One region of the Thalassotalea euphylliae genome, then DNA from elsewhere that is predicted to be linked to it. Evidence: riboswitches for the same ligand, from Rfam matches in the RefSeq annotation. Region 1 holds a riboswitch; the other holds the start of a gene.
The links. A riboswitch is a leader RNA that binds a small molecule or an ion and turns the genes downstream of it on or off. The one in region 1 is predicted to bind cyclic di-GMP.

Region 1 (16,286 bases):
TTTGGTAATTTTGCTTTCCATATCTTCAAGATTGGGAAACCAATGGTTTTCTTCATCACATTTGTAATGCACGGCTTTACCGCCAGATAGCGATACCGCTGCTGTCCAAAGCGGGTAGTCAGGCGCTGGGATCAACACTTGATCGCCATCTTCTAACAATGCTTGCATTGCCATCACAATAAGTTCGCTAACGCCATTGCCGATAAATATATCGTCTACGTTAACGCCTAAAATGCCTTGTTGCTGGAAGTACTGCATTACGGCAACGCGCGCAGAATAAATACCTTTTGAGTCGCTGTACCCTTGCGCGGTTGGAAGGTTGTGAATGACATCTTTTAAGATGTCGTCTGGTGCTTCAAAGCCAAACGGGGCAGGGTTACCAATGTTGAGTTTGAGAATTTTATAACCTTCATCTTCTAGACGCTTGGCTTCGGCGGCGATTTGTCCTCTGATCTCATAACTGACATTGTTGAGCTTTGAGGATTTAGTCACTGTTTTCATGATTACTGCCACCGAATAATTAATGTTGTTAGAAAATTGGGTAAGGCAGTTAATGTAACAGTATTTGTGGTTTTTGAAACAGTTACTTGCAACTTTTTTATCGCTTTTTAACAGGGTTTCAATCACATTGTGTATAAGCGCTCAGCGACTTGATAAATCAGGTGTGGGCTTGGCTATACTCAAGCCAAAGGTCAGTCATTAATTTAACGAATGAGTGTTTAACAAAAGCAAGTTTAGACAATAATGGGTGATACTGTTTTTACTTATTTTTGTTAGCGGTATCAGTGGAGGTGTTATGCCAATTCCTTTTTTCTGGTTAGGTGCGGCGGCAGTGTCCGCTTTAGCGGTAAAAGAGCTAGTGAGCGACGATAGGAAAAAGCAGCAGCTAAAGCGCAGGCAGTCTCCTAGTGCTAAACGACTTGATGAATACAATGAGCGCGGCGAAAAGTCTTCTGCAGTTGCAATCTACCCATCTGAGCTATTTAATACTGACCAAGTTGCTAAGCCTGCGATTGGTGCAATAGTGTGTTGCGGTATAGGCGGGGTGTTAGACCATACCGGTATCTGGGTCGGCGATGATACTATTATCGAACTCGGCGGAAATGGTTTAATTAAACCTGTCTCACCTGCGCGGTTTACGCAGGAGCGCTCTGGTAAAAGAGTTTTTATTGCGTGCGATTCTACTGCAATGCCGCTCGTTAGCGAGCTTGCGGCGCAGCGAGCAATTGAACAAATTTACCAATACCGCGACTATCATCTAATCGAAAATAATTGCCATCAATTTATTTGGCAGTGTATTGAGCCTAATAGTGAGCCACTAACCACGTTTAGAGAACTCAACAAGCGGCTCGCTAAGCGCCACAATAAGCAAGTGTATTGGGATTTATGCTTGCTTTGATAAACAGCTTGGCCAACTGCTAAGTCTTACCAACTGCTTTTTTTTTAACTAACACCAATGATTTTTCGTAACTAATAACGACAATACCGCTGTACTCCAAGCCCAACAACCGCTATAAATTTAGCATTAAAAAATTTTGTAAATCGGTTATTCCCTTCTTGAAGCAACTCGTAAAATTTATTCTCTTGCTACCTTTACTATTGCTAGTCGGCATCTTTTCCTTGGCGCTGCTGTTAGTTGATAGCGAACCTTTGATTTACCAGCAACACCAAATTTCTGCTAGCCATGCTGATAACAGTAAGCGCCTTGCTAAGCGCATAGCTGATACCTGGCGTAATGGCGAGCAACAAACCAAGCTGGTATTAACGCAAGCCGAAATAAATGGCCTAACAGCGCTTTTTCACCGCGCGGTACCAAATTCAGCGCTTAATATTACATTGTCTGAACACGGCGCAGTGCTGCTTGGTTCCGTTGGTTTACCTAAGCCGCTAAATCAACAGTTTGTTAATGTTAGTGCGACGTTGTTGCCATCGGAAACAGGGCTTGAGCTGGCAGGAGTTCAGTTTGGTGGGTTGTCGCTAAGTGGTACTAACACCATTCGTTTAATGCGCTGGCTAGTTGATTATTATGTTGGTGAGGGAGCTACAGATAAGCTCCTAAACACCGTTACACAAGTTGCCATATCACCCAATCAGTTGGTGGTTGGTTTAAATGTTGATAAAGAAGTGCTTGCGCTGCGTCAAGATGCATCTTTACTTGCCAAGGTGCGCGATGAGCTAGCGCTATTTGGCGATAAAGCAATGATCACCATGTACTATCAAGAGCTATTGACATTCGCCAATCATCAACCCATTAATGGCAAAGTTCATCATTATATCAATCATATTTTTAACTATGCCAACGAGCAAAATCAGCTAGCGTTGCCGACATCATATATTGAGCAAAACAAAGCGCTTTTAGTGGCATTGGTGCTGTATTTCGGTGATGACCGAATGGCCTTGCTAGTAGGTGATATTGCTCAGCTTGATTGGCGACAACGGGTTAGGCAGGCGCGCCATCGCCAAGTGATTACCTTAGCGGGTCGGGGTGATTTACAGCAGCACTTTATTTATTCGATAGCACTGCAATTATTAAGCAATGACCAGGCAAGCGACGCGCTGGGCGAGTTCAAAGAGTTTTTGGATATCAACCAAGGGGGTAGTGGTTTTAGCTTTGCCGATCTAATGGCTGACCGAGCAGGTACACGCTTAGCAATGATGGCAACTTACTCAGAGGCACAAGCTCAACAGTTACAGACTGTTTTAGCTAAGGTCGGCGATCAAGAGCTGTTACCAACCATTCAAGGCTTAGCTGAAGGGATGGACGAACAACGTTTTAGCAAAGATTACCAAGGAGTAAGCTCTAGTAACTATCAGCAAATGCTGACACATATCGATAGCCGACTAAAAACCTTAAGCCTATACCAGCATCACTGGCGTTAAAGGTTGCTAATATAAAGAAAAATTGAAGGCATTAAAAAGCCAGCATTATGCCTTATAAAAAAAGTAAGGCTTATGCTGGCTTTGTTTGCCCAGCGTATTTGCTTCGCTAGTTTGTATTAGTCAGAAATTCTAACTATGCAAACTCACTATTCAAGCGAACTACTCAAGCTCACTATGCAAAGTCACTACGCAAAATAGGACATCACATCTGCAATCGCAACCATCGTTTTTTCACCAGTGATACGGTTTTTCACTTCGATTTCTTGATTGTCTAAGTTGCGCTCACCAATAACCAGTAATAATGGTGTTCCCATCAGCTCATGATCGGCAAACATAACACCTGGGCGCTCTTTGCGATCATCAAATAGCACTTCGATACCAGCTTGTTGCAATTGGCTGTAAAGCTGCTCAGCAGTTTCTTGTACGCGTGCTGATTTGTGCATATTCATCGGAACGATTGCCGCTTGGAAAGGCGCAATCGCTGCAGGCCATTTAATACCGTATTTGTCGTGGTTTTGCTCAATAGCAGCCGCAACAATACGAGAAACACCAATACCGTAACAACCCATGGTTAATGTTTCGTGCTTGCCATTTTCTGTTAGTACGCCACAGTTCATGGCATCAGCATACTTCTTACCAAGTTGGAAGATATGACCGACTTCAATACCACGCTTGATCACTATGTTACCTTGGCCACATGGGCTAGGGTCGCCTTCAACCACGTTGCGAATATCTTCAACTGTGTAGTTGGTTGCGTCGCGATCCCAGTTAGCGCCAGTGAAGTGGTAACCATCTTCGTTTGCACCACAAACAAAGTCAGCTAGGTGAGTAGCACTGTGATCAACAATCACAGGAATATCAAGGTTAACTGGGCCAATTGAACCAGCATTGCAACCTGCTGCCGCTAAAATTTGCTCGTCTGTAGCAAACGTTAATGGCGCAGCAATTTGCGGTAAGTTTTCTGCTTTAACTTCGTTAAGCTCGTGATCACCACGCAAGACTAATGCGATAACAGGTGCTTGTTCGCCTTCTTCTGCCGCGCCAAGTACCAATAAGGTTTTCACCGTTGACGTTGCTGGAACCTTTAAGAATTCCGCTACTGCTGCAATAGTTTTTGCATCAGGTGTTTCTACCTTAGTTAATTCTGCGTTTGCTGCTGGGCGCTCGCCCGCAGGCGCTAATGCTTCTGCTTTTTCAATATTGGCCGCAAAATCACTAGCATCACTGAACGCGATATCGTCTTCACCGCTATCGGCAAGTACGTGGAACTCGTGTGAACCTTCACCACCAATTGAACCGTTATCAGCAATTACTGGGCGGAATTCTAAGCCTAAACGCTCAAAAATGCGGCAGTATGCATCAAACATTACTTGGTAGGTTGCTTTTAAACACTCATCTGTAGTGTGGAATGAGTAAGCGTCTTTCATTAAGAATTCGCGGCCACGCATAACACCGAAGCGAGGGCGAATTTCGTCTCGGAACTTAGTTTGAATTTGGAACAAGTTCAGTGGTAATTGTTTGTACGAAGCAATCTCGTTGCTAATCAGCTTAGTGATCACTTCTTCGTGCGTTGGGCCTAATACGAATGGACGCTGATGACGGTCGTTCAGACGCAGTAGCTCTGGGCCATAGTCGTCCCAACGGCCAGATTCTTCCCATAGATCCGCTGGCTGTACCATCGGCATTAAGGTTTCAATAGCGCCAGCACGTTCCATTTCTTCACGGACGATATTTTCGACTTTGCGCAATACCTTTAAACCTGTCGGCAGCCAAGTGTATAAGCCAGAAGCAACGTTTCTGACTAAACCCGCTCGTAACATTAATTGATGACTGACCACCTCAGCGCTGGCTGGGGTTTCTTTTAGTGTAGAAACTAAATATTGACTGGTACGCATTGAAAATTTTTCCGAAAAGCGAGGGTAAAAAAAGTGGCGTTATTCTAGCAGGGCAAACAAGGAAAAAAAATGCCGATAATCAGATTTATCGGCATTTCTGTGATTTATGCTAACGCAGGCTAAAGCTTGGGCAAGTGATTGTTGTGGCTATTGTTTAACCTGCAATGTTTAAGCCGTTGTTGCCTGGCCTTTACAATACCTAGATAAACATTATTTACTTAGGTTTGCCTGCACAATCACCTTATCGGTAACTTCCTGGCCTTTAAGCATGCCGCCAACCGTTAGCAATTGACCTTGATGTTTCACTAGCATGCGATGGTCCATGGTCGCGGTTTTCGTATTGCTAAGCTGCCATTGTTTATCGCTAAACTTAAACTGCCAAACTTTGCTATCTGGCTCACTTGGTACGCCGTTATAGCCAATACCTGAATAATTGTAAGGATTGTCGCTTCCACCGACAAAATACGCCGAATTCGTAGCATCGTCACCAATGGCAGCCATACGATAGCGAGCAGTTCCTGTTGGGTGCTCAACTTTACGCCAGTCAATTTTATAAGGGGATTTGTCACCGATTTTGCCTAGATAACACGCTGGTTCGGCAGCGTATGAGCGGCGTTTTTCTAGGTGGACATCAACTCGCACGCCATCACAAACAATCATCTGATTGTTGGCAATTGCACCTGCTTGACCAAATACCGGGCGGCCAGGATACGGGCTCGCTTGTTGCCATGTGTCGTTTTTAACATCATAAACTTGTACTAAATTAACATTGCCATCGTTATGCCAACCACTGACTAAATAGATGTAACGATCTTGATAGGGCAGTGCGACGCTATCATCAACAGGTACTGGCATGGGGGCTAATTGACGATAGGATTTACTTAGTGGGTTAAATGAATAAACATCCGGCACCGACACTTCACTGTGATCTTTTGCCACCGTATAACCACCGAACACGTAAGCTTTACCGTTAATACTGGTCGCGACCGATGCTAACCGACCAACTAAGCCATTCACCGGCGTTTCAATTGGCACAGGCTTAATGGTTTGCCAGTTGTTATCGCCAACTTTAAGCATAAAGGCTTTATTGGTGACCGCTTGATAGTCTTTACCAGAGGTTAGCCCATTAAACGAGAGAAAATAGTCATGGCCTTTAGCGGTTATTTTAGTTACGGCATTATTGGCAATAGGCTCTGGCAGGCTGGGTAAATTTGCAGCACTAGCAGTAAACGATAAACTCCCTAAGGCAAGTGCTAAGGCAGAAAAAATACCCGAGCTGCAATTAGGGTGAAAAGTTAATGAAGTAGAAATCGGTAAGCCGCTTTGAATAGTTGAGTTTTGACTAGTTGATTTTCGAATAGTTGATTTTCGAATAGTTGAGTTTTGTTTAATCACGGTATCGTTTTATCTTTATTCTTTTCCGTAATTTAAGTTAAGTTTTAGTGAAAGTTAAACTGACTTAAATCGGCTAGCGTTTAACGCTACATTAATAATTATCTGCACCTTACCATTTTTCCCTTGAAAATGCTTATCTTGACAACTTGTATGACTTGTTTTCAGAGACTAGTCATTGCACCAGAACTATTGTCAGCCACTTTTAATATTGCTAACGTACTCAAACTACTAGCAAAAGTGATAGCCATTTCGACAAGCCCCAAAAATATGGTAACAAATGTAGGGTATGTAAAGCGATGCATCATGGAAGTGTTAAATGCAAACTGAAAATCAAATAGGCTATCAATACGGATGCCAATGCGGGTGCCAATGTGGTGAGGTTAGCTATCAGGTAACTGGTAAACCTTTGCTGAGGGCAATTTGCCATTGCACAATTTGCCAAGCGGCGAATAAAGCCGCTTATTCCGATATTTTGCTTTTTCGCGTGCATGATGTGACGCAACCAGCAGAAGGGACAGTGGATTACCGCTCAGTGAAATTCCCTCCTATTTTGCAGCGTGGCTACTGTCATGCGTGTCAGCAGTTATCGATTGAGTACTTGCAGCTTTTTCCCATTCCTAAAACGATTTTTGTGCCAACGAGGCGTATTGCTGATCAAAGCATAGTGCCAGCGCCATCTTTGCATATTTTTTATGATAAACGCGTCGCGGATATTGATGACGCATTACCTAAATACCAAGGATATCTGGCTAGTCAGCTAGCGTTTGCAAAACATCTGATTCCCGCACTCTGGCGCGGACAATAGTGACCGAGATAAGGCGGCGCAGATAAGAGCGAAATAAAAGCCTATGCTAATGGGCGAATCTTCATAAGCCAAATTAAAGCGACAAAATTTAACGCTATTAATTCAAACAGAGAAATTTTCAATGAGCTACGACAATAACAATATTTTTGCCAAAATTCTTCGTGATGAAGCGCCGTGCATCACGGTGTATGAAGACGATAAAACACTGGCATTTATGGATATTATGCCGCAAATGCCCGGCCATACCTTGGTCATTCCCAAAGAAGCTGCAATGACAGTGCATGAATTATCGGATGAAGCATCACTAGCCTGCATGAAAACCGTGCAAAAGGTAGGCAAGGCGGTAGAGCAAGCAATGGGCGTAACTGGCTTTACCTTGTTCCAATTAAATGGCGCGGAAGTAGGGCAAACGGTGCCACATTTCCACTTTCATATTTTACCGGGCTCAATTTTAAATGCGACCGGGATTAAAGGACATGCGGTAGAGATGGGCGATCAGCAAGAGCTAACTACAATTGCTGATAAAATTAAACGTTTTTTAGCGTAGCTAGCGTCGAAATCGCCCAAATTTTATCTACCGTAATTATTCAAAAGCATGACTATTTTTAATCGGTACAGAGCATGATTGTTATTTATGGCATTAAAGAGCGTTTGAATCCAATCAAAGCTGAGCTTTCAGACATTGTGCATCAATGTATGCAAAGTGTGCTGGGTATGCCGGAAGATAAACGCGCACAACGTTTTATTCCATTAGCAAAAGAAGATTATTACTATCCTGCTGGCCGCAGCGATGCTTACACTGTTATTGAGATTAATATGATGTCGGGTCGACAGCCAGAGACACAAAAACGATTAATCAAGACGCTGTTTCACCTGTTGGAAACTAAGCTAAATATTGCGCCAATCGATATTGAAATTACCATCAAAGAACAAGCGCCTTACCAATGGGGCTTTCGCGGTATGACAGGTGATGAAGTGCAAGATCTTTCCTACAAAGTACAAGTGTAATAAAAAGAATTTAAGGTTTTAGGAGAAGTTATTTGTGAAGCTTACTATCAACATTGTCGATGCCTTTGCCGAGCAACAGTTTGGCGGTAATTCAGCGGCAGTGATCATTACTGATAGCTGGTTGTCAGAAGAACTAATGCAGTCGATTGCCGCGGAAAACAATCTCTCAGAAACTGCCTTTTTAGTGCCAGAATGCAAAAATTCGGGTAAGCACAATCATTATGCCATTCGTTGGTTTTCACCACTGATGGAAATCGACTTTTGCGGTCATGCCACCTTAGCATCCGCTTGGGTGATCTTCTCCAAAAATCCAGAATTTACCGAATGTTCAATTTCTGCGCCTGCAGTTGGTGCTATGGTGATTAGGCAAGGTGCAGACGGTTATATTGATATGGACTTTCCAAACCGCATGCCAACGCCTGTTAGTGAAGTACCTGATGCATTGCTTAATGGCCTATCGCTCGCGCCTGAGAAAGTATTAAAGAATCAACAAGCTTATATCGCAGTTTATAAGACGGAAGCAGAGGTTAAAGCGGTTAGCCAATACAGCCCGTTGATTAAACAACTCGCGCCATACGATGTGGTGGTAACGGCGCCCAGTGCCGATAACCTAGCTGACTACGATTTTGTCTCACGATATTTTTGGCCAGCCAATGGCGGTGACGAAGACCCAGTGACTGGCTCAATTCATACGGCATTGGCACCGTTTTGGGCGGAACAGCTGGGTAAAACTGAGCTTATTGCTTATCAAGCGTCGAAACGGGGCGGCATATTAAAATGCCGACTAGAGACGAATAAGTTAACAGGTGAGCGAGTCATTATCTCAGGTAAAGTCGTACCTTATCTTGAGGGGACAATTACTGTTTATTAACCGCTTCAAGCTTAGGGGTGCTATCCTATTGGTGTTGTTACGGGCTTTCCAATTTGCTCGGCAAGAAAATCAATCAGCAACCTGACTTTAGGTGATAAATTTCGATTTTTGGGATACAGCGCCCAGATGCCTTCTTTGTCGTCACGATACTGATGCAGCACTTCAATTAATTCACCAGATTGTAATGCGTCTTTTATGTAGTAATCTGGCAGTTGCACTAACCCAAGTCCTTGCTTAGCCGCATCAAGTAGTGCGTTGCCACTGTTACATTTTAGTCTGCCAGCAACGCGAATTGATTTTTCCCTAGCGTTTTCCTGAAAGCGCCAATGCTCAACGGAGCCAACCAAACACTGGTGATGTGCCAGTTCAGATAAACTATGGGGTTCACCATGGCGCTCAAGGTATTTTTTACTGGCACAAACATAAAGCTGGCGAGAGGCGAGGCGTTTGGCAATCATAGTGGAATCAGTTAGCCGACCCAAACGCACTGCTAAATCTATCCCCGCTTCCAGCAAATCTAATCGTTGATTGGTTAAGTTAAGATCAATATTAACTTGCGGATAACGGGCTAAAAACTGGTTAAGCAATGGTGCTAAGTGTTGCTCACCATAAGTGACAGGAGCGGTCACTTTAACTAAGCCTTTTGGGGAGGTTTGCATTTGCGTGACGGCTAGCTCTGCCATTTCTAGCCCTTCCACTAAGTGTTTACATTGCTGAAAATAAACTTGCCCAGCTTCACTTAGTGTGACTTTTCGCGTGGTTCTGTGTAGCAATTTTACTGCTAATCGCTCTTCTAACGCCGATACTCGTCGACTAACCTGTGCGACTGAGGTTGAGAGTTTATTGGCTGCCAAGGTAAAGCTAGCTGTTTCTGCCACGGCAACATACTCACTTACTCCTTCCCAATTTGCCATATCAATGATTTCGCCTAGCGTTTATTTAGCAAAAGCTTAACTGATTATTACAAATGCGTAAAAATAAATTGTGAAATAGGTGGATTATTAATAAATAAGAAATAGCTATACTATGCAATATAGACTGAGCTTTAGTTAGCAAAGCACGTTAGCTCGCACATAGCGTAAGCAAAATATTAAAAGGAAACCCTTATGGCACTTGATATCAAACCTGGACAAGAATTTATTAAATCTAAAGCCGCAGTCGCTTGGGCGGCAGGCGAACCGCTAAAAATGGAAGAGGTGGATGTGCAGTTGCCAAAAGCGGGCGAAGTGTTAGTGCGCATTGTCGCCACGGGCGTTTGCCATACCGATGCCTTTACGTTATCAGGTGAAGACCCGGAAGGTATTTTTCCATCAATTTTAGGTCACGAAGGTGGCGGTATTGTTGAAATGGTCGGTGAAGGTGTCACTAGCGTAGCCGTTGGCGATCACGTTATTCCACTGTATACCGCAGAATGTCGTGAATGTAAGTTCTGTAAATCAGGTAAAACTAACTTGTGTCAGGCGGTGCGTGAAACTCAAGGTAAAGGCTTAATGCCAGATGGCACCACACGTTTTTACATAGATGGTGAGCCAATTTATCACTACATGGGGTGCTCAACCTTTTCTGAATACACGGTATTACCTGAAATTTCATTGGCGAAAGTGAATAAAGATGCACCACTGGAAGAAGTATGTTTACTTGGCTGTGGTGTTACCACTGGCATGGGCGCTGTGCTGAATACTGCCAAAGTAGAACAAGGTGATACGGTGGCCATATTTGGTTTAGGTGGTATTGGTTTGTCAGCGATTATTGGTGCACGTATGGCGGGCGCAAGCCGCATTATTGGCGTCGATATTAACGACAGTAAATTTGAGCTGGCAAAACAATTGGGCGCTACTGATGTGATTAACCCGCAAGAGTTTGATAAGCCAATTCAAGAAGTAATTGTTGAAATGACGGATGGCGGCGTTGATTATTCATTTGAATGCATCGGTAACGTTAACGTGATGCGCCAAGCGTTAGAGTGTTGTCACAAAGGCTGGGGTGAGTCAGTGATTATTGGTGTGGTGGGTGCTGGTCAAGAAATCTCTACCCGCCCGTTCCAGTTAGTCACTGGCCGTGTATGGCGTGGTACGGCATTCGGCGGTGTGAAAGGGCGCACTGAGTTGCCAGAAATTGTTGAGCGTTACATGGCTGGCGAATTTGGTTTACAAGAGTTTATTACGCATACCATGGGCTTAGATGAAGTCAATCACGCGTTTGATTTAATGCATGAAGGGAAAAGTATTCGTTCGGTCGTTCATATGAATAAATAAGATGAATAAAGAAGGTGAATGGACAATCGAGCCATATAAATCGATGGTTAATATGATTTAGATTTATTAAAAACTCAGATGTTAGCGATTAGCCTCTGAGTTTTTTATTACAAGAATTCCATCTAAGGACATCAAAAATGATTGAAAATATCAGTCAAAACAAAGTATTTAACGGTTGGCAAAAACAATATACGCACGACTCGAACAGCCTTAATTGCGCTATGCGTTTTGCTATTTACTTGCCGCCACAGGCAAGCGCAAACAGCCCTGTTCCTGTGCTTTATTGGCTATCGGGCCTAACTTGCACTGATGAAAACTTTATGCACAAAGCCGGAGCGTTTCGCAAAGCCGCAGAGTTGGGCATTGCCATTGTTGCCCCTGATACCAGCCCGCGCGGTGAAAACGTGGCAAATGTTGACGGCTATGATTTAGGGCAGGGGGCAGGTTTTTACCTCAACGCCACACAAGCGCCTTGGTCTGCACATTACCAAATGTATGATTACGTCACTCAAGAGTTGCCAGCATTAATCGAAGCGAACTTTCCAGTTACGTCAGTGAAATCAATCTCTGGGCATAGCATGGGGGGCCATGGTGCACTTACCATAGGTTTGAAAAATCAATCGGCCTATCGCTCAATTTCGGCATTCAGCCCAATTGCTAACCCAATGCGCTGCCCTTGGGGCCAAAAAGCGTTTAGTGCTTACTTAGGCACTGATAAATCAACTTGGCAAAACTATGATGCCAGTTACTTACTCACCCAAGATAAAGCTGAACTGCCTATGCTAGTGGATCAAGGTGATGCCGATCAGTTTTTAACTGAACAGCTAATGCCTGAGGCACTAAGTGCTGCGGCTGAACAACATGGCTCCAAGTTAACCTTGCGTATGCAGCCGGGCTACGATCACAGTTATTACTTTATCGCCAGCTTTATTGATGACCATTTAATATTTCACGCCAAGCATTTGCAAGGTTAGCAGTTGGTTTAGTCGCTGAGTTAGCCTAGTGAAGGGTTGACAATCTGTGCTAAGCAGGTAGCTTATTTGCGATAATATTACTGTTTTTAAATAGAAATTTATGACAATCGAAATATGTAAGGTCGATTATCACAACGCACAGCAAATGGCAGAGCTGATAGCATTACTAGATCAATATGCTCAAGACCCCATGGGGGGGGGTGAAGCGTTATCACCGGATACTAAGCAAAATTTGGCGGCAGCATTGCAACAGCGCAACTTTATGACCAGCTTGATCGCCTATGTGGATGACCAGCCAGCGGGCTTAGCCAACTGTATTGAAAGCTTCTCTACCTTTGCTTGCAAGCCTATCCTTAATATTCACGATATGGCGGTAAATAGCGAATTTCGTGGTTTAGGCTTAAGCCAAAAATTATTGGCTGCGGTTGAAACACTTGCCAGAGAAAAAGGCTGTAGCAAAGTGACACTCGAAGTACTTTCAGGCAATAAAGTGGCGATGAATGCCTATGAAAAGTTTGGCTTTACTGGCTATGAGTTAGATCCTGCAATGGGCAAAGCCGAATTTTGGGAGAAAAAGCTTAAATAGCTTATTTTGCAATTTAAGCCTAGCCCATTGGAGCTTTAAATAGTTGGCGTGTTAAAACGAAATAGCGCGCCTTTTCCCTGAGTTTTTATCCGTTTTTTGGTCTGGCTCTTTCGCTGCTTTTTTCTTATTCCCTTTATTGTTAGCGGAACTTTTTGGTTTAGTTGCTTTTGATTTAGGTGCTTTTGATTTGTCGCCGCCTTTTTTATTGCTAGATGCTTGCTGTTTAGTTACTGCTTGGTGTGGTTTAGGCTCGTTATTTTGATAGGCAAATGGTTCATCTCCGTCGCTGGTTTTTTGCTCGCTTTCTGCTAGCTCATTTTCTTGCAAAGCAGATTCAACTAACTGTGGTTCATACTCAGGCGCAACATATTGCACTTCAATGATGTTATCGCCCAGTTGGATATAATCACCATCGTAAACTTTTTTACGCTTTTGAAATTCCACTTCATTATTTAGCAACACGTAACCTTCTGCGATCAATACTTTTGCTTCGCCACCACCAGACACTAAATCGGCAATTTTTAGGAGTTTATAGAGTTCGATAGGTTGTTGATCAATTTCAACTAAGTAGACGTTTGCCATATTTTTATCAGCGATATAAAAAATTTTTCGCATTTTATCACAGGGGTCAAAATGCTGCATTGCTAATAAACTCATGAGGTTGAGTGAAAAGTAGACAAGTTTTTTGGTAAAACATTGAGATAAAACAGTAAAAATATGTAAAAAACTGCTTGCTAAATAAACTACCTTGCGTATAATTGCGCGCCGCAAGAAACGGCAAGGTATCTGAAAGGGTGCTACGCAAAGTTATCGGTCTAAGGTTTTTATTTAAAAGGCTTTTTTGTTGAATAAACTACTACGACAGCGGTACTACCTAATGCAGCAGGGACCTTTTGTGCGTTTCAAGTACTTACTTATATTTTTGACTTGTTGTGTAAAGGTTTTTAATCCATGAAAAAATTATTGCTAGTTCCTGCAATCGCGTTAATCTCTTCTGTATCTGTTACTCCAGCGGCAAACGCTTCAGACGTTGCTCAAAGCCTATGTGAGTATGTGTCAGCAGATAACAAAAAGCGTTTACGTTCTTTCCTAAAAAGTAATAACCTTAAAATTCGTTCAGTATTTGACGGTGTTCAGTGTAACGGTCAAAACCTATTAGAATTTGCTTCATCAAAGAATGCTGTAAAAACAGGTGCTTTAATGATTAGCAAGTTACCAAAATCAAAAGTAAAAGGTACAATGGCATCAATTACTGACGCTACTTTGATTGAAGCTGCTAACAAGCGTGTAAACGGCTAATATCAAAAAAAAGATTCTAAAAAAAGCGAGCTCAATACTCGCTTTTTTTATGCCTAGAGTTCTGCCGCGTATTTGCATTTGGGAATTTAGCTATGTGACTACTGGGCTATTTTAACTTTACGCTGAGTTTCAACGCTGAGGTGATGAGCTTTAACGCCGACGAACATGGCCAGTATAAAAATGAGGCTTTCTCTTGGGTTAATTGTGATTCCTGCTATCGCTGGCCCTGGACAGTAACCACTTAACCCCCAACCCACGCCGAACATTATTGAACCTATGATAAGTTGACTGTCGATGTTACTTTTATTGGGTAAACGAAATTTAAGCGATAGCAAAGGCTTATCGAGTTTACTGAATAAAATACGATAGCCAACTAACGTAACAAGTAGTGCCGCACACATAACAAAGGCAAGTCGAATATCCCATTTTCCTGTGATATCTAAAAAGCGAATAACGGCTAGTGGGTTGGTCATTTGTGCCAGGGTTAAACCAAAGCCAAATAAGACTCCAATACTTAGTGCAATGATCGGTTTCATTCTGCTGCTTCCAAATCAAATATTTTTAGTAGTATTTTTCTAGTTAAGTGTCCATTTAGAGCTTAACTAAGTACACGGTAACTATTGAGCTTCCCATAAACAGACAAGTGGCTAGGATAGAACGTATCGATAATCGGGCGATGCCACAAACGCCGTGACCGCTGGTACAACCGTTGCCAAGTTGTGTACCAAAACCGACCAATATTCCTGAAAGAATAAGCAAGCTAGTGGAGAAATTTTCTCGCATGTCGAAGTTAATACCGAAAGCTTTACTATACAGCCAGCCACCAAGTGCCAAACCAATAAGAAAGTAGAACTGCCAGCTTGATGCGGCCGTTTTCAATGAGCCTTTGCTAATCGTTATCAGTTGACCAAATGCACCGCTAATTCCAGCTATTTTTCCAAATAGCAGCATCATTAAAACGGCGCTTAAACCAATGAGTGCACCACCAGAAAGAGCGCTGACGATTACTTGGCTGTTAATTTCAACCATTCGTTATAGCCTCCCGCAAGTGAAGTTACATTGTTAAAGCCCATATTCATAAGTGATTGAGCAGCAAGCGCTGAGCGCCCACCTGACTGGCAATAAAGTAAAATATTTGCTGCTGCTTTTTCTATATCGTTTAACTTAATAAGTTTTGGATGATTCAAGATTTGAAATTCCAATAGACCTCTAGAAATATGACTGGCGCCTGGTAATTGTCCTTTGTCTAGCTCGTTTACATCTCTAACATCGATGACTAGAAAGTCTTCTGCATTTTGTTGCCATTGCTCAATACTAATTTCATTGATTGCTTGGCGAGCTTGGTCGACAAGGCCTGCTGGTGTCATTTTCATAAAGTTACTCATTCGCTTGTAGGACAAAAAATTTCGTGGAGCACATCAATTATTTTGATGCAGTGTTTATCTGCTAGTGAATAGAAAATGGTTTGAGATTCACGTCTTGTGCTCACTAAACCATGTTCGCGTAGTACCGCGAGGTGCTGTGAAAGAGCGGATTGGCTAACATTGGTAAGTTCACTTAACTCACTGAGCTCGCTAACTGAACGTTCACCTTCTACCAGCGTACATAGCACCAGCAACCTGACGGGATGACTTAAACGTTTTAAATAGCTACTTGCAAGAGTAACTTGTTGGTGCAATTGTTCAGGGTTCATTTTCATACCAAAGTTTCATATTAGTGGTTTCTATTGTTAGAAATAACTATGTTAGGAAAATATAAATTAGAAAAGTCTAAATTAGATATTACTAATATAGTAATGTATAAAATTGGTTAGTGCCAACGTAATCTTTGATTTAAATTGGCACTATTGTGTAATTGGTCAAAAATTATTTTTTAAATATTTCAAACCTAGCTAAGTTGGCGATAGTTGGTTATACGAGATGGCCAGAACTGCGCAATTCGTCAAGTAATTGCTGGCATCGCTGGGTAATGTGGTCACGAAGTAAACGCACTGCAGGTGTAATTAATTGGCGAGAAGGGCAGATCAGCCAAAGCTCTTTAGGGCTTGGAGAATATTCAGGCATTAAATTGACTACTCGACCAGTAAGTAAATCGGTCGACATATCTAACACCGATTTCGTCGCAACGCCATAACCTGCTACACACCAGCGTCTAACTATTTCGGCGTCATTGACAACACGGTTACTAGGGACTTTAACTTTAAAGGTCTCGTCACCTTTAGAAAACTCCCATGTATTGTTAACTAAATCTCGAATTTGGTAGCACAAACCATTTAGTTTCGTTAGATCGTTAGGGTGCTTAGGTGGTGTAACTTTGTT
Region 2 (16,286 bases), 4.1 Mb from region 1:
TTAACCTTTACGTTATAATAAGTGCTATAAAAAGTGCTTTAAAAAACTAGAACATTTCCAATGCAATTGCGGTTGCTTCACCGCCACCAATACATAGTGATGCCACGCCTTTTGATAAGCCTTTATTTTTTAACGCGTGAATTAGCGTAACCATAATGCGCGCACCACTTGCACCTAATGGGTGACCCAGTGCGCAAGCACCGCCATTGATATTCACTTTTTCAATATCTAGGCCCAATTTATCAATACCTAGCATGGCCACCATGGCAAAGGCTTCGTTAATTTCAAATAAATCAACATCAGCAACTGACCAACCAGCGCGATCTAATAATTTACTCATGGCACCAACAGGAGCAGCAGTAAATTCTTCTGGCGCTTGCGCGTGTGTAGCATGAGCGACAATTTTACAAATCGGTGTTAGGCCGCGCTTTTCAGCTTCTGATTGCTTCATTAGCACTAACGCTGCAGCGCCATCTGAAATTGAGCTAGAGTTAGCAGCGGTCACTGTGCCGTCTTTTTTAAATGCTGGACGCAATGAAGGAATTTTCTCTGGGAGAGCATTACCCGGTTGCTCGTCGGTATCGACAATCGTATCACCGCGACGAGATGAAACTGTCACTGGCGAAATTTCATTGGTAAATGCACCAGATTCAATCGCAGCATTAGCGCGAGATAAGGAGCGAATCGCGTATTCGTCCATGGCTTCACGAGTATAATTTTCATCATCGGCCATTGATTGCGCAAAACAACCCATTGCGACGCTATCGTTCGCATTTTCAAGACCATCCATCATCATATGATCAATCACTTGACCATGTCCCATGCGCATGCCGCCACGTGCTTTTGGCAACATGTAAGGTGCGTTTGACATGCTTTCCATGCCACCAGCCACGGCAACGTCAATCGAGCCAACCAATAATGAATCATGAACATCCATGACCGACTTCATGCCTGAGCCACACACTTTGTTAATGGTATTGGCGAGTGTTGATTGCGCAAGGCCAGCACCTAAGGCTGCTTGACGCGCAGGTGCCTGTTTTAAGCCAGCCGGTAACACACAGCCCATCACAACTTCATCGACTTGATCTGAGCCTAAACCAGCTTGCTCAACCGCCGCTTTAATCGCGACACTACCTAATTGTGGCGCGGTAACTGATGATAATGAACCTTGAAAACCGCCCATTGGCGTGCGCGTTGCTGAAACAATTACTACGGGATCTGACACTGACATAACCTAGTCTCCACTTTTATTTGTTGCATATAGTATTGCATTTAGTGTTAATCGCTGTGCCGATAATGACTTGAGAACATTAGCGGCTCATATTGGTATTAATGGCGGCTAGCCTATCTTAAATTCACCTTTACGCCAACGTTAAGTCACACCATAAACGGGCTAAATGCTGATACGAATTGGCAAATACTCTAGAGCAATCTCAAGCTTGGATCTGCCTTTGACGCAAAGTTAACTGCGCGGAACACTCGACTAGCTGTAACTTTTTGCTTACAAAAAGTACGATTATCTTAGCTGCCCCTCAGCTTTACCTTAACGTAAACTTACCCTATATTGGTGAGCAAGTAAATTTTCACTATTTTCCGTTTTTATATGTCGAGTAACACTGAAAGCCACGCTAAATCTGATGCCAGTGCCGCAGTTAAAACTTATGCCATTGGCGAATTGGCAAAAGAGTTTGATATCACCACACGTAGCATTCGCTTTTATGAAGATCAGGGCTTGTTAGCCCCCACCCGTCGCGGTCAAACCAGAATTTACAGCTTGCGCGATCGCGTTCGCTTAAAACTTATTTTGCGCGGTAAGCGCCTTGGCTTCTCGCTGGCAGAAACGGGGCGACTATTTGAACTCTACGATGTGGACAAAACCAGCGCGAAGCAGCTGGAAACCATCTTGGAATTGATTGCTGATAAAAAAGCAGACCTTCACCAGCAACTGGAAGATATCAAAATCGTGCTGGTGGAGCTAACAAATTTAGAACAAAGCTGTTTAAACACCTTAGCCAAGGTGACTAATCGCTAGCCATGCAACCAAGTGAGACTGTGCTTAACAACTAACTCAAAAAATAATGATTAAGCACAGTCCACTACTTATGCGCACACTGATTAAGTGCATTAAACAAAATAAACATTACAACAAGAGCCGTTTACCACCCTGATTATCTCGCTAACTCGCCCATTCGAGTTGAGTAGTTAATCAAATAATTAAGGAACATCCATGATTGCCAATTTTTCTTCTTTAAATTTTAACCTCGGGGAAACCGTTGACATGATCCGCGATCAGGTTAACGCCTTTGCCCGCGATGAAATTGCGCCACGAGCTGCACAAATCGATATCGACAATGAATTTCCGATGGATTTGTGGCGCAAGTTTGGCGATCTCGGCTTATTGGGGATGACAGTTGAAGAAGAATATGGCGGCACAGGTTTAGGTTACCTTGCACATGTAGTTGCCATGCAGGAAATCAGCCGCGCATCTGCATCGGTTGGCCTGAGCTACGGTGCCATGTCGAACCTATGCTTAAATCAATTACGTAAAAACGGTAGTCACGAACAGAAACTAAAATACCTACCTAAGCTTTGCAGCGGTGAGCATATTGGCGCCTTGGCAATGTCTGAGCCAAATGCTGGTTCTGACGTAGTGAGCATGAAGTTAAAGGCCGAGAAACGCGGCGATGTCTACGTGTTAAACGGCAACAAAATGTGGATCACTAATGGCCCAGATGCACATGTTTACATTATCTACGCAAAAACCGATGTTACTGCTGGTTCAAAAGGCATAACCGCCTTTATTGTTGAGCGAGACTTTCCCGGCTTTAGTCGCCATCAAAAACTCGACAAGCTAGGCATGCGTGGCTCAAACACCTGTGAGCTAGTGTTTGAAAACTGTGAAGTACCCGCTGAAAATATACTTGGCGCAGAAGGTAAAGGCGTTGGCGTATTAATGTCGGGCCTAGATTACGAGCGCGTAGTCCTTTCTGGCGGGCCACTGGGCATTATGGACGCCTGCATGGATCTCGTTGTGCCTTATATTCACGATCGCCAGCAATTTGGTCAATCGATCGGTGAATTCCAGTTAGTACAAGGTAAGGTCGCCGATATGTACACCCAGATGAATGCAGCTAAATCCTATATTTATATGGTGGCACAAGCCTGTGATCGCGGTGAAACAACCCGTAAAGATGCCGCTGGCGTCATTCTTTATTCTGCAGAGCTAGCCACTAAGATGGCGCTTGATGCGATTCAGCTATTAGGTGGCAACGGTTACATCAATGAATTCCCAACCGGTCGACTATTACGCGACGCCAAACTTTACGAAATTGGTGCTGGTACCTCAGAAATTCGCCGCATGCTAATTGGTCGCGAACTGTTTAACGAAAGCAAGTAAGGCAGTTTGTTAACGTATAAGTAAAGGCACAATCTATGGCACTATTTATGGCAAAGATCCAATCAAAAATAAATCCGCGCAGTCAGGAGTTTCTTGATAATGCAGCGCATATGCAGCAGCAAGTTGGCGATCTCAATACAACCATTGCAGATATCCAATTAGGTGGTGGCGAGAAGAGTCGCGAGCGTCATTTAGCGCGCGGCAAACTGCTGCCTCGCGAGCGCGTTTACCAGTTACTGGATGCAGGCTCGCCTTTTTTAGAGCTTTCGCAATTAGCAGCTCATCAAGTTTATGATGACAATGTACCAGCTGCTGGCATCATTACTGGTATCGGCCGTGTTGATGGTCAGGAATGTGTAATTGTTGCCAATGACGCCACGGTGAAAGGCGGCACTTACTACCCGCTCACGGTAAAAAAACACCTGCGTGCTCAAACCATTGCCCAAGAAAACAACCTGCCTTGTATTTACTTGGTGGACTCTGGCGGTGCCAATCTGCCGAACCAAGATGAAGTGTTTCCTGATCGCGAACACTTTGGCCGTATCTTCTTTAATCAGGCCAATATGTCGGCACAGAATATTCCGCAGATTGCCGTCGTTATGGGCTCTTGCACTGCTGGTGGTGCCTACGTACCTGCCATGGCAGATGAGTCGATTATCGTGAAAGAGCAAGGCACTATTTTCCTCGCGGGCCCGCCACTGGTTAAAGCCGCCACTGGTGAAGTGGTCAGTGCTGAAGAGCTAGGCGGTGCGGATGTACATTGCCGCACTTCTGGTGTTGCCGATCATTACGCACAAAACGATCACCACGCCCTGTCATTAGCACGTAGTGCCATCACTAACCTGAATCGCGTTAAGTCCATGCAATTGAGTATCAAGGAAGTCAGCGCGCCAGCTTATGATCCTCAGGAGATTTACGGCATCGTACCTAAAGACCCGCGCCAATCTTACGATGTCCGCGAAGTTATCGCTCGTATCGTTGATGGCAGTGAGTTTGATGAATTTAAAGCCTTGTACGGCACTACCTTAGTGTGTGGTTTTGCACATATCTTTGGCTATCCGGTCGGGATTGTTGCCAACAACGGTATTTTATTTGGCGAGTCGGCACAAAAAGGTGCGCATTTTGTTGAGCTTTGTGCCCAGCGCAAAATACCTTTAGTGTTCCTGCAAAATATTACTGGCTTTATGGTTGGCCAGCAATATGAAGCGGGCGGCATCGCCAAGCATGGCGCCAAAATGGTGACCGCAGTGGCTTGTGCGCAAGTCCCTAAATTTACCGTACTAATTGGCGGTAGCTTCGGTGCCGGTAATTACGGCATGTGCGGCCGTGCTTACGACCCGCGCTTTTTGTTTATGTGGCCTAACGCACGAATTTCTGTGATGGGAGGCGAGCAAGCCGCTGGCGTATTAGCGCAGGTAAAATCGGATCAACTGGCGAAACGCGGCGAAAGCTGGAGTGATGAGCAAGCCGCCGAATTTAAGCAACCGATCATCGATAATTACGAACACCAAGGTCACCCTTACTACGCTTCGGCGCGTCTTTGGGATGATGGTGTGATTGATCCTGCCGATACGCGCCAAGTGCTCGGTTTAGCCATTTCGGCTTCGCTAAATAAACCTATCGAAGAAACACGCTTTGGCGTGTTCAGAATGTAGGAGTTGATGATGAACTCAATAAGCTCTTCAGCCACAGCTGGCGCAGTGAACACAGCAGCAACTGGCGCTAAAAATCCAATAACAAACAAGGTACTTTTTACTGTCGACAGCGATAGCAAAGGCCATGGTGTTGCAACGGTTACACTTAATAATCCCGATAAGCATAACGCCTTTGACGATGACATTATCAGTCAGCTTACCCAAACCTTTAAAACCATTGCCGCAGACGAGTCGATTCGGGTCATGGTGTTAGCATCAACCGGGAAAAGCTTTTCAGCAGGCGCAGATCTAAGTTGGATGAAACGCATGGCATCCTACAATTATGAAGAAAACCTCAAAGATGCCAGTGCCCTTGCCGACATGCTCTACACCTTAAATTTTATGCCGCAAACTACCATCGCCCAAGTGCAAGGCGCAGCCTTTGGTGGTGCGGTCGGTTTGGCGAGCTGCTGCGATATGGTAATAGCCAGTGACAAAGCAAGCTTTTGTTTAAGCGAAGTAAAACTTGGCCTTATTCCAGCCACGATTAGCCCTTATGTGGTCAGTGCTATCGGCTTAAAAGCCAGCCGCCGCTATTTTCAAACCGCAGAGCGCTTTAGCGCAGCAAAAGCCCAACAACTAGGCTTAGTGGATGAAATAACAACGAGCGAACAGCTTAGCGGGCAAGTTCTGCAAGTGATCACTACCCTGCTCGCCAATGGCCCTGATGCCGTTAAGCAAGCTAAACAACTGGCAATGGATGTCGCTGGTCGCCCCATAAACGACCAGCTGATTCAAGAAACCAGTCAACGCATTGCCGCGATTCGTGTATCTCCAGAAGGACAAGAGGGATTAACCGCCTTTTTCGATAAACGACCTGCCAACTGGCAATCAAGCTAAAAGGGTCTATCAGAAAATGACAAAAACAATGACAACAACAGCCATGTTTACCAAGATACTTATCGCCAATCGCGGGGAAATTGCCTGCCGCATCATAAAAACCGCCCGCAAAATGGGGATTGCGACCGTCGCAGTTTATTCAGATGCCGACCAAAACGCCTTACACGTTAATATGGCCGATGAAGCGGTTTATTTAGGTGCCCCGCCATCAAAAGACAGTTACTTAAAAGCCGATAAGGTGATTACCGCCGCATTGCAAACAGGGGCGCAAGCCATCCATCCCGGCTATGGCTTTTTGTCGGAAAACGCAGAATTTTGCCGTCTTTGTGCCGAAAACCAGATCACCTTTATTGGCCCACCAAGTGAAGCCATTGAAGCCATGGGCTCAAAATCTGCCGCTAAAAACATTATGGAGCAGGCACAAGTGCCGCTAGTGCCCGGTTATCACGGTGATCATCAATCAGAAGCAGTACTTAAACAAGCGGCTGACGAAATGGGTTATCCAGTGCTGCTCAAGGCGACCGCTGGTGGTGGCGGTAAAGGTATGCGCCAAGTATGGTCGAGCGAAGAGTTTAGTGATGGTCTCGCTGCCGCTAAACGTGAAGCCGCCGCTAGTTTTGGCGACGATACTATGCTGGTGGAAAAATACTTAACGCAACCGCGTCATGTTGAAATTCAAGTGTTTTGCGACAATCACGACAATGCGGTGTACCTGTTTGAACGCGATTGCTCGGTACAGCGTCGTCACCAAAAGGTGATTGAAGAAGCGCCAGCTCCCCATATGAGTGAAACACTGCGCGAACAAATGGGTCAGGCTGCTATTCAGTCAGCACAAGCAATTGGCTATCGCGGTGCGGGCACAGTGGAATTCTTACTCGATACACATCCAGAAACTGGCGAGCAAGCCTTCTATTTTATGGAGATGAATACCCGCTTGCAGGTGGAACACCCAGTGACCGAATATATTAGTGGTCAAGATTTAGTGGAATGGCAACTGCGCGTCGCCGCTGGCGAGCCATTGCCGAAGCAGCAAAATGAATTAGCCATCAACGGCCATGCCTTTGAAGCGCGTATTTACGCGGAAGATCCAGCCAACGACTTTTTGCCAGCAACAGGTCAGCTAACATTTTTACAAACACCGCAAGAAAGCGAGCACGTTCGCATTGATACGGGCGTACTGCAAGGGGATGAAGTCAGTGTTTACTATGATCCTATGATTGCCAAACTGGTGGTCTGGGATGAGTCTCGTGAAAAAGCGCTGCAACGACTAAGCAAAGCACTAGCGGAATACCGTGTTAACGGGGTCACTACTAACATCGACTTCCTTTACAACTTAACTACCAGTAAGCCTTTTGTTGATGCCGAACTCGACACGGGCTTTATCGAAAAACATCAAGCATTGATCTTCCATGAAGATCAGCAAACCCTATCGCAAGAATTACCGATGGCGGCTTTGTATTTGTTACTCAAACAAGCGCAAGACGCACAACAAGTTGCAACCGCAAGCACAGACCCAAACTCCCCTTGGCATCAGCCGATTGGCTGGCGACTTAATCAGCCAAGCCAAATATCGCTGACCCTTGCCCACTCGACCTTACACGGCGAGCAAATCTTTGAAATTAGCAGCGTGCAAAAACTGAGTAGCAATGGTGATGTCACTTATCACATTCAAGTTGGCGACAAGCGCCACAACTGCCAAGGGAAAATTTGTGGTAGCCAGTTAGATTTTATTATTGATGGTTATCGCGGCAGTGCACAAATTGCGATTAACGAACATCAACAAGCTCAGTATAAGCGCTCTCAAAATAAGCAAATCAGTCTGTTTCGTCCTAACGGCGTATTTAACTTTACTCAGGTATTACCGGATCTGGGTGACAATGAGGCAGAGCATCAAACGGGCGGCTTATCGGCGCCGATGAATGGCACTATGGTCGCGGTGCTGGTCAATGCTGGCGATTCCGTTGTTAAAGATCAACCTTTGGTGATCATGGAAGCGATGAAAATGGAACATACCATTAAAGCGCCCAGTGACGGCACAGTAACGGATGTGTTTTTTACCGCAGGCGATATGGTTGACGGTGGCGCAGAGCTACTGAGCTTTGAAGCCACCGCAATTGCAAACGCGGAGAACAGCTAATGGCGATGCCCTCAGCCGTAAAACTGGTCGAAGTTGGACCACGCGATGGTCTGCAAAATGAAGCTAAGCTTATTAGTGGCGCCGATAAAATTGCGCTGATTAATCGCTTAACCGATGCTGGCCTAAGTTATATTGAAGCAGGCAGTTTTGTCTCCCCTAAATGGGTACCGCAAATGGCCACTTCAACTGAGGTTTGCCAAGGCATAGATAAAAAAGCAGGGGTCACTTACGCTGCCCTAACACCCAATTTTAAAGGTTTTGAGGCTGCGCTTGCCGCAGGCGTAGAAGAAGTCGCGATTTTTGGTGCTGCCTCAGAAGCCTTTAGTCAAAAAAATATTAACTGTTCTATTAGCGAAAGCTTAGAGCGCTTTTCCCCAGTGGTAGCCAGCGCACAGGCACATGGCATCAAGGTTAGAGGCTATGTGTCTTGTGTGCTTGGCTGCCCTTATGAGGGCGAGATTGCACCTGAAAAAGTCGCTAATGTCGCCAAAACCTTAGTTGAGATGGGCTGCTATGAAGTTTCCCTTGGCGACACTATTGGTGTTGGCACGCCAGCCAGCGTTAAGCGCATGTTAACGGAAGTCACAAAACAGGTTCCCATCAATAAACTTGCCGTCCACTTTCACGATACCTATGGCCAAGCTGTGGCTAATATTTACTGCGCATTGCAACTGGGTATTAGTGTGGTAGACAGCTCTGTCGGTGGCCTCGGTGGATGCCCCTATGCTGAAGGCGCTTCTGGTAACGTCGCCACCGAAGATGTGCTTTACCTGCTTAATGGCCATGGCATTAGCACAGGCGTTGATCTCGATAAATTAATTGAAATCAGTTGGTTTATCAGTGACAAACTGGGGCGACCGCCGATGTCAAAAGTGGCCAATGCGTTAGCAAGCCGACGATAAACAAGCAATAAAAATAAAAACTCATACAAAAATTACAGATAAAGATTACGTACAAGAGCTACGTAACAAAAATACAACAAGCTTTAGAAAATGGGGACACAATAATGATGAGGTTTGACTATGGCTGGATTTGATAAAGTCGTCGCTAGCTACCAAGAAGCGTTAGCTGATCTAACCGATAACATGACCGTAATTGCTGGCGGTTTTGGCCTATGTGGCATTCCAGAAAACCTAATCGCCGAGATAAAACGCAAAGGCACTAAAGGTTTAACCGTGGTTTCAAATAACTGTGGTGTTGATGATTTTGGATTGGGGGTTTTACTACCCGAACGCCAAATTAAGAAAATTATCGCCTCTTATGTGGGTGAAAATGCGGAATTTGAACGCCAAATGATGTCAGGCGAACTTGAAGTGGAGCTAACACCACAAGGCACCTTGGCAGAAAAAATGCGCGCTGGTGGCGCCGGCATTCCTGCATTTTTTACTGCCACAGGTTATGGCACACCGGTCGCAGAAGGCAAAGAAGAGCGTGAATTTAATGGCCGCCACTATATCTTAGAAGAAGCCATTAAAGGAGACTTTGCCATTGTTAAAGCATGGAAGGCCGATCGATACGGCAACTTAGTATTTCGTAAAACCGCACGTAACTTTAACCCAATGGCAGCAACCGCTGGCAAAATTACTGTGGTGGAAGTGGAAGAAATTGTGGAACCAGGCGAACTCGACCCTGACCAGATCCACACCCCAGGAATTTACGTTGACCGCCTGATCCAAGGCAGTTTTGAAAAACGCATTGAGCAGCGCACTGTTCGCCCTGTTCAGTCAACCGACTCAGCTCACTCAACTGACTTATAAGCGCATAAGGAGCACATCATGGCATTATCACGTGAACAAATTGCAATGCGCGTTGCGCAAGAGCTAAAAGACGGTTATTACGTTAACCTTGGTATCGGCATCCCTACCCTAGTCGCTAACTATGTGCCAGAGGGCATGGAAGTGATGCTGCAATCAGAAAATGGCTTGCTCGGCATGGGGCAATTTCCCACCGAAGATGAGTTAGACGCTGATATGATCAACGCGGGCAAGCAAACGGTAACCGCAATCACTGGTGCGTCGATTTTTGACTCGGCGGAATCATTTGCCATGATCCGTGGCGGTCATGTTGATTTAACGGTTTTAGGCGCATTTGAAGTAGATATTCACGGTAATATTGCCTCCTATATGATCCCCGGTAAGCTGATCAAAGGTATGGGTGGTGCGATGGATTTAGTCGCTGGCGCGGATAATATTATTGTCACCATGACCCATGCCTCAAAGCACGGTGAGTCAAAGTTACTACCTGAATGCACCCTGCCCTTAACTGGCAAAGGCTGTATTAAAAAGGTGCTAACAGATCTGGCCTTTTTGGAAATAAAAGATGGTAAATTCCATTTGCTTGAACGCGCACCCGGCGTGTCAGTAGCAGAAATCGTTAAGCTGACCGCTGGTGAATTAGTGGTACCTGAACAAGTGCCTGAAATGCAGTTTTAGCGCTTTGAAGCTGTTTTTTGGCTAAATTAGCTAATTAAATCGTTTCCGCAAATATAGCCGTTATCTCATCGCAAAATTGATAACGGCTCGCTATTCCTACCTCACAGCTCTTAGCCGACAGCTCCCTGCTCCCCGGATTCATCGATGGCAAAAACTTAGGACTACTGAGCTTTTACCAATGATTATTGAGCGCTAGCTATTGATTATTAAACTTTCCAGTTTGAAGTTTTGGGCTCTTAACACAACTAGACTGCATTGCAATATTAGCTGCCGTTAGTTCTCTAACCAGTGGATCAAAATATCCATATTATTAATACGATAGCCCATATGTAGCCTACCATCGCTATCTATTTTTAAATCCATCGGGGCAGATTGTTGACCGGTAAAATTAGGATCTGTGCTGTTTACTATGGTAATAAAGTAACCACCATTTCGATAACTCATCGATCCTTGGTATTGATAGCGCGCCATATTGCCCCAACCGTCGACAATAACAAAGTCAGTAACCCATTGAGCGCTATTGCTTGAGCGCGGACTAAAATCGATAGAACCATTTACGTTATCGGTTAAATCAATGCCATTTTCAGCGTAACCGCTTAATTGCCATAGCCCACTTGGAAAGTAAATTTGTGGCTGATTTTTTCTTTTAGGTTCAAATACAGGTTCAAATTCCTGTTCGTTGCTTTTATCTTGATCTGGCAAGTAACCACTGTCACCTTCGTCACGGCCACTAAGTTCGTCATGGCCTAAGTCCTCGTATGAATCATCTGCTTTTGTAATTTCACTGTTGCCGCTAAAGTCTGGCTGGGCAGGTTTTGGTAGGCCTACTGCGGGTTTGTCTGCACTGCTACCACCTACTTTTGCGTCGCTAGGCAATAAGCGAGGGACGAGTAATAAGCCGATACCAAGCACTATCAAAATAATTGAAGGGTTACTCACGTTAACCTTAATACCAAACCCTTCCACGTTATTCTGGTTAGCACTCTCTTTCTTACCAATGGCGAACATGATTACGCCTACAACAATCAGTAGACAGCCAACTAACATCACAATATTGTCAAAAAAATCCATGATTATTGAGCGTCCTAGGTTCCCGATAAGTTTCAATAATTATAGACGGTTATCACTAACTCTTTAGACTGCCTTACAGTTACAACCCAAGTAAAAGCGCGCTTTTTAACCGCCTTTGTTGCAAAGTGTTACCGGATTTGATACTAATTAGGGTGACAAAGAAAAGGCAAAGTATGTGAAAGCATGCTACGCAAAGCCACCGGTCTAAGGACAAAACACAGATTGTTAAGTGTTTGCATGTTGATATTAGGTCAAATTGTCATTAACTGCGTTAAGCTCGCTTAAGTAAGCTTATCAAGGACGTAGAATATCGGCAAAATAGGAGTCTTGCCCTTACCTCAAGTTGTAAGTATGACGTTCAGTTACTGAACAGTCTCCACCTTTATCGTAAGCAAATTCTCATCAATTTATCGTCTATGACAGCGGAGTTACCTCATCAAAAGGGTACGTTCCAGTGGTTTTTTCTTTTTTCTAACACTCAATTAGCTTTAAGGTTATTAAAAATGAAAAAATTATTACTAGTTTCTACCATCACAGCTTTAACTTTGACGTCTGTGGTTACTGCACCAAAAGCCAACGCAAATGACATTGCACAAAGTGTATGTGAATACGTGGCAGCTGATGACAAAAAACGCATGCGTTCATTTTTAAAGACGAATAAATTAAAAGTACGTAGTATTTTTTCTGGTATTCAATGTAATGGTCAGAACTTGTTGGAGTTTGCCGTAGCGAAAAATTCTGTAAAAACAGGTTCGATGATGATTAAAAAATTATCTAAGAAAGTTGTTTCTGCAAATTTAAATTCTCTACAGGCAGGATCGCAACCTTTAGTGGATGCTGCTAACGCTCGCGTTAGTAGTTAATTATTAACTGGTAGACACTAGTAATAATGTTTTGCTAGTTGATAATTCTTATGTCGCTAAAACGAAAAAGCCAGCTTAACCGCTGGCTTTTTTTTCGCTAAGCTAATAGTTAGCGATTCGCCGTACTTGCAAGGAAGCTCAACGTTAATGACGCCAAAGAAAACTTATAAAGGCAGTAAAACAGCTTTACTCTTAACTGGTGGAGGCGCACGCGCAGCCTACCAAGTAGGTGTACTCTCGGCTATCGCGAAATTTATTCCGCGCAATCACGGCATACCCTTTCCGATCCTTTGTGGCACATCAGCTGGGGCAATTAATACCACGGCACTAGCCTGTTATGCATCTTGCTTTCATCTTGGTGTTAAAAAGCTGGAGTGGATATGGAAAAACTTATCGTGCGACCGCATTTATCGCACTAATACAGCGGCCGTTTTTAATAATATATTTTCAGGCTTTGCTGCTGGATTTCAGGCAGACTATGCACTTAAAAGGCCACGTAGTTTGCTCGACAATGCACCACTACGCCAGCTGCTCAATCAGGTTATCGATTTTAAGCGAATCGACCTTAATATAAAAAATCACTATTTATCATCGCTATCGATTACAGCATCGAGCTATTGCAGCGGTGATTCGGTGACATTTTATCAGTCGGCCAGAGCTATCGAGCCATGGGTCAGAGCTAAGCGACTCAGTCAACGGTGCCAAATTGACAGCGAACATTTGATGGCATCAGCTGCAATTCCGTTAGTTTTTCCTTCGGTAAAAATACGCCACCAACACTATGGTGACGGCTCAATCCATCAGTTGTCACCACTTAGCCCTCCTATTCACTTAGGGGCAAAACGTATTTTCATCATTGGCGTCGAACAACCTAAACAACCAATTCACCCAATAGAAAACAACCCTCACCCGCCTACATTAGCTACGGTCGCCGGTCATATGCTTGACTCGGTTTTTTCAGACACACTGCAAAGTGACCTAGAACGAATGAACCGAATGAATGCCACGCTAGCACTAATCGACCCTAAAGTTCGTGCGAAAAAAAGTGGCTTGCAACAAATTGGTAGCTTTTTAATTAATCCAAGCCACGACTTTAACGCCCTAGCCAGCGAATATTATGAATATCTACCGGTAGGGGTTCGTTTGATGCTAAGAAGTGTTGGCGTAAAAAATGATCCTGAATCGAGCTTATTAAGTTATTTACTATTTGATAAACATTATTGCCGAGAATTGATCAAACTCGGCTTCAATGATGCCATGGCACAAGAGCAAGATATTAGAGGCTTTTTAGCGCTAGGTTGCTAAATTCCACTTAATCACCTTCGTGCAAGTAGCGCTCTGTACGTTCAACTCTTCGAGGTTTGCCGCGTAGCACTAACGTATCTTGTGCTTGTAACAAGGTATTATTATCGGGCTCGTCAATTTCCACGCCATCACGCTTTAAGGCAATAACACTTACGCGTCTGCTAGCTAAATCTAAGCTGCCAATACTGTGCCCATTAGCAAAAGAGTCTTCTGTGAGTAAAATCGCATGAGCAAATTCTATGCGCTCAACAGCTTCTGGGCTCATATCGGTTTGTTCACCTTGGAAGAAGCCGTGTAAATGGTTGTAGTGATTTTTCCGCTCTCGTTGCACGCGGCGCACAACACGAGAAAACGGCACGCCAGACAAGGATAGCACTTGTGAAACCAACATCAGCGCCCCCTCTAAACTCTCTGGTACCACTTCATTGGCACCTGCTTTTTGTAGCATTTCTAACTGATCATCATTGCGTGTTCTCACCAAGATAGGCACTTCCGGCGACAAACTACGCACGCGTTGAATCACTTCTGCTGATTGTTTGTCTTCACCAAACGCGATAACGACTAGCTTTGCTTCTGACAAATGTGCAGCATGCAGCAACTCAGTTTGTCGTGACGAACCGAATAATACGTTTTCACCAGCCTCGCGGGCTTTGCGCGTACGCAGCGGATCAATATCAATTGCGACAAACTCGATATGCTCTTGTTTTAAAAAGCGGCTCACTGTTTGACCAATGCGGCCAAAGCCACAAATAATCACGTGGTCTTTTAGCGATTGCGTAGTCTCTGGCAAATCCCTTAAATCTGAAGTGTCTACGGGGTCTTCGTTAGCTAGCCAGCGTCCCCACTTTCGGGCATTGTTAATAATATAAGGGGTAATCGCCATACTGATAACCCCTGCCCCCAGTAGCAAAGAAGCAACGTCATTAGCTAACACATTCACTTGCGTGGCAAGTGCGACCAAGACAAAGCCAAATTCCCCCATTTGTGCCAGCATAAAACCAGTTGCCCAAGCGTCTTTTTTCGCTTCGCCGGCACGAACCGCCGCCCATTGTACAATCAAGGTTTTTGCTAACATAAACGCAAGCATAGTCATTAATAAAGTGCCGGGAGATGCCAGCAATAAACTAATGTCTAATTTCATGCCAACAGTAACGAAGAATAAGCCGAGCAAAATATCACGGTAAGGGCGAATATCCGCTTCCAGCTGATATTTGTACTCACTTTCGCCAAGCATCATACCAGCCAGGAATGCACCTAATGCCATTGATAGGCCAAACCACTGCGTTAACGATGCGGCCATTAAGGTCACTAACAAGGTGGTCAATACAAAGAGTTCATCGGTACGCACTTTAGCCACTAAGTTAAATAAGCGTGGCAGCAACCATTTACCGACAAAGAATAGAATGCCAACAACAAATACACCTTTGATCAGCGCCCATGCTAGTGCGATAAACATCGAGCCTTCGTTTTGTGGGGCTAGTAATGGAATGATAATTAACAAAGGAACAACAGCAACGTCTTGGAATAACAGTACAGCAACAGAAATTTGACCGGACTTGCGCTTCATCGCCCCAGTTTCACTTAGCTGTTTAATGACAATTGCGGTAGACGATAGCGCCAAAATACCACCGACAACGAAGCTGGCGGCAAATGACAAGCCAAATAGCATTGACACAACCATGATAAAGGCCATTGAAATCAGTACTTGCAGACTGCCCACAGCCAGCACTAAATGCCGCATCGCCAATAAGCGCGGCAATGAGAATTCTAGGCCAAGGGTAAATAGCAAGAAAACAATGCCAAGTTCAGCAAAATGCTCGTAATCAACATGCTCGTTTGACAACGCTAGCCCATGCTCACCCACCAGCACGCCAGCGACTAAGTAAGCCAAAATGGCAGGCAAATTAAGCTTGCGAAAGACAAATACAATTAATACCGCGCAGGCGAGTATGGCGAGAATTTCAAGATGAGCTATCACATCTGCTCCTTGCAAGCTGTGGTTTGTCGAGAGTCGTCGGGAATTGGCAAGTCTGCAAGCTTATCTCACAGGTGTTCTACTAACACCAATTTATACCGTTAACCGATACACTTCATTTGTACCCTTCACTTATACCTTAGTATTCAGGTAATTAAAATACTTAACTCGTCCGTCCAAGAGTAGGCACGGTGTTTGCTTTAACTAAGTCAACACAGCGGTATAACAATTTTTTGACATACCACAAACGCAGTATTAGCAGGTAGTTTTATGCAAACGCTCAACTTATTAGAACAACAGTTTTCCGACTTTAATGCGTTCAGGTTATTTGAATCTAATCATTTAGAAAACAATCAACTTGGCTTGGCCTTGCTTGAACAGTTGCAAACCACGCTTGACCTTAACGAACTACTAAACAAGTTCGCGATGATGGCTAGCCGTTATGTTGAGTTTAGTGGCCTAAGCTTCAAAGCAGAAAGTGTTGAAGCAAGTATTCGAGGTAGCCGCAGCGGTAAAATCTCTCGCCATTTCAATCTGTCACTAAATGGTCAACACCTTGGTCGATTAGTTTA

Region 2: linked by a shared signal. The riboswitch ahead of DXX94_RS18145 (DUF3718 domain-containing protein) and the one ahead of DXX94_RS00325 (DUF3718 domain-containing protein) in region 1 are both predicted to bind cyclic di-GMP.

The regions. Positions count from the first base shown of each region.
Region 1 covers NZ_QUOT01000001.1:64,846-81,131, forward strand. Annotated here, with positions in the region: gene DXX94_RS00255 (pyridoxal phosphate-dependent aminotransferase) at 1-501, opposite strand, end outside; gene DXX94_RS00260 (hypothetical protein) at 797-1,399, shown strand; gene DXX94_RS00265 (hypothetical protein) at 1,558-2,880, shown strand; gene DXX94_RS00270 (proline--tRNA ligase) at 3,066-4,775, opposite strand; gene DXX94_RS00275 (Kelch repeat-containing protein) at 4,986-6,044, opposite strand; gene DXX94_RS00280 (GFA family protein) at 6,487-6,975, shown strand; gene DXX94_RS00285 (HIT family protein) at 7,097-7,522, shown strand; gene DXX94_RS00290 (tautomerase family protein) at 7,597-7,983, shown strand; gene DXX94_RS00295 (PhzF family phenazine biosynthesis protein) at 8,018-8,854, shown strand; gene DXX94_RS00300 (LysR family transcriptional regulator) at 8,875-9,768, opposite strand; gene DXX94_RS00305 (S-(hydroxymethyl)glutathione dehydrogenase/class III alcohol dehydrogenase) at 9,961-11,109, shown strand; gene fghA (S-formylglutathione hydrolase) at 11,247-12,083, shown strand; gene DXX94_RS00315 (GNAT family N-acetyltransferase) at 12,184-12,669, shown strand; gene DXX94_RS00320 (RNA-binding S4 domain-containing protein) at 12,721-13,326, opposite strand; cyclic di-GMP riboswitch class I at 13,436-13,547, shown strand; gene DXX94_RS00325 (DUF3718 domain-containing protein) at 13,621-13,968, shown strand; gene DXX94_RS00330 (YeeE/YedE family protein) at 14,067-14,504, opposite strand; gene DXX94_RS00335 (YeeE/YedE family protein) at 14,560-14,997, opposite strand; gene DXX94_RS00340 (rhodanese-like domain-containing protein) at 14,973-15,341, opposite strand; gene DXX94_RS00345 (ArsR/SmtB family transcription factor) at 15,350-15,661, opposite strand; gene DXX94_RS00350 (LysR family transcriptional regulator) at 15,879-16,286, opposite strand, start outside.
Region 2 covers NZ_QUOT01000001.1:4,135,620-4,151,905, reverse strand. Annotated here, with positions in the region: gene DXX94_RS18195 (acetyl-CoA C-acyltransferase) at 47-1,231, opposite strand; gene DXX94_RS18190 (MerR family transcriptional regulator) at 1,604-2,032, shown strand; gene DXX94_RS18185 (isovaleryl-CoA dehydrogenase) at 2,228-3,397, shown strand; gene DXX94_RS18180 (carboxyl transferase domain-containing protein) at 3,445-5,052, shown strand; gene DXX94_RS18175 (enoyl-CoA hydratase/isomerase family protein) at 5,062-5,931, shown strand; gene DXX94_RS18170 (acetyl/propionyl/methylcrotonyl-CoA carboxylase subunit alpha) at 5,975-8,068, shown strand; gene DXX94_RS18165 (hydroxymethylglutaryl-CoA lyase) at 8,068-8,970, shown strand; gene DXX94_RS18160 (CoA transferase subunit A) at 9,091-9,825, shown strand; gene DXX94_RS18155 (3-oxoacid CoA-transferase subunit B) at 9,844-10,500, shown strand; gene DXX94_RS18150 (hypothetical protein) at 10,774-11,571, opposite strand; cyclic di-GMP riboswitch class I at 11,727-11,819, shown strand; gene DXX94_RS18145 (DUF3718 domain-containing protein) at 12,075-12,434, shown strand; gene DXX94_RS18140 (patatin-like phospholipase family protein) at 12,582-13,739, shown strand; gene DXX94_RS18135 (monovalent cation:proton antiporter family protein) at 13,747-15,717, opposite strand; gene DXX94_RS18130 (GGDEF domain-containing protein) at 15,985-16,286, shown strand, end outside.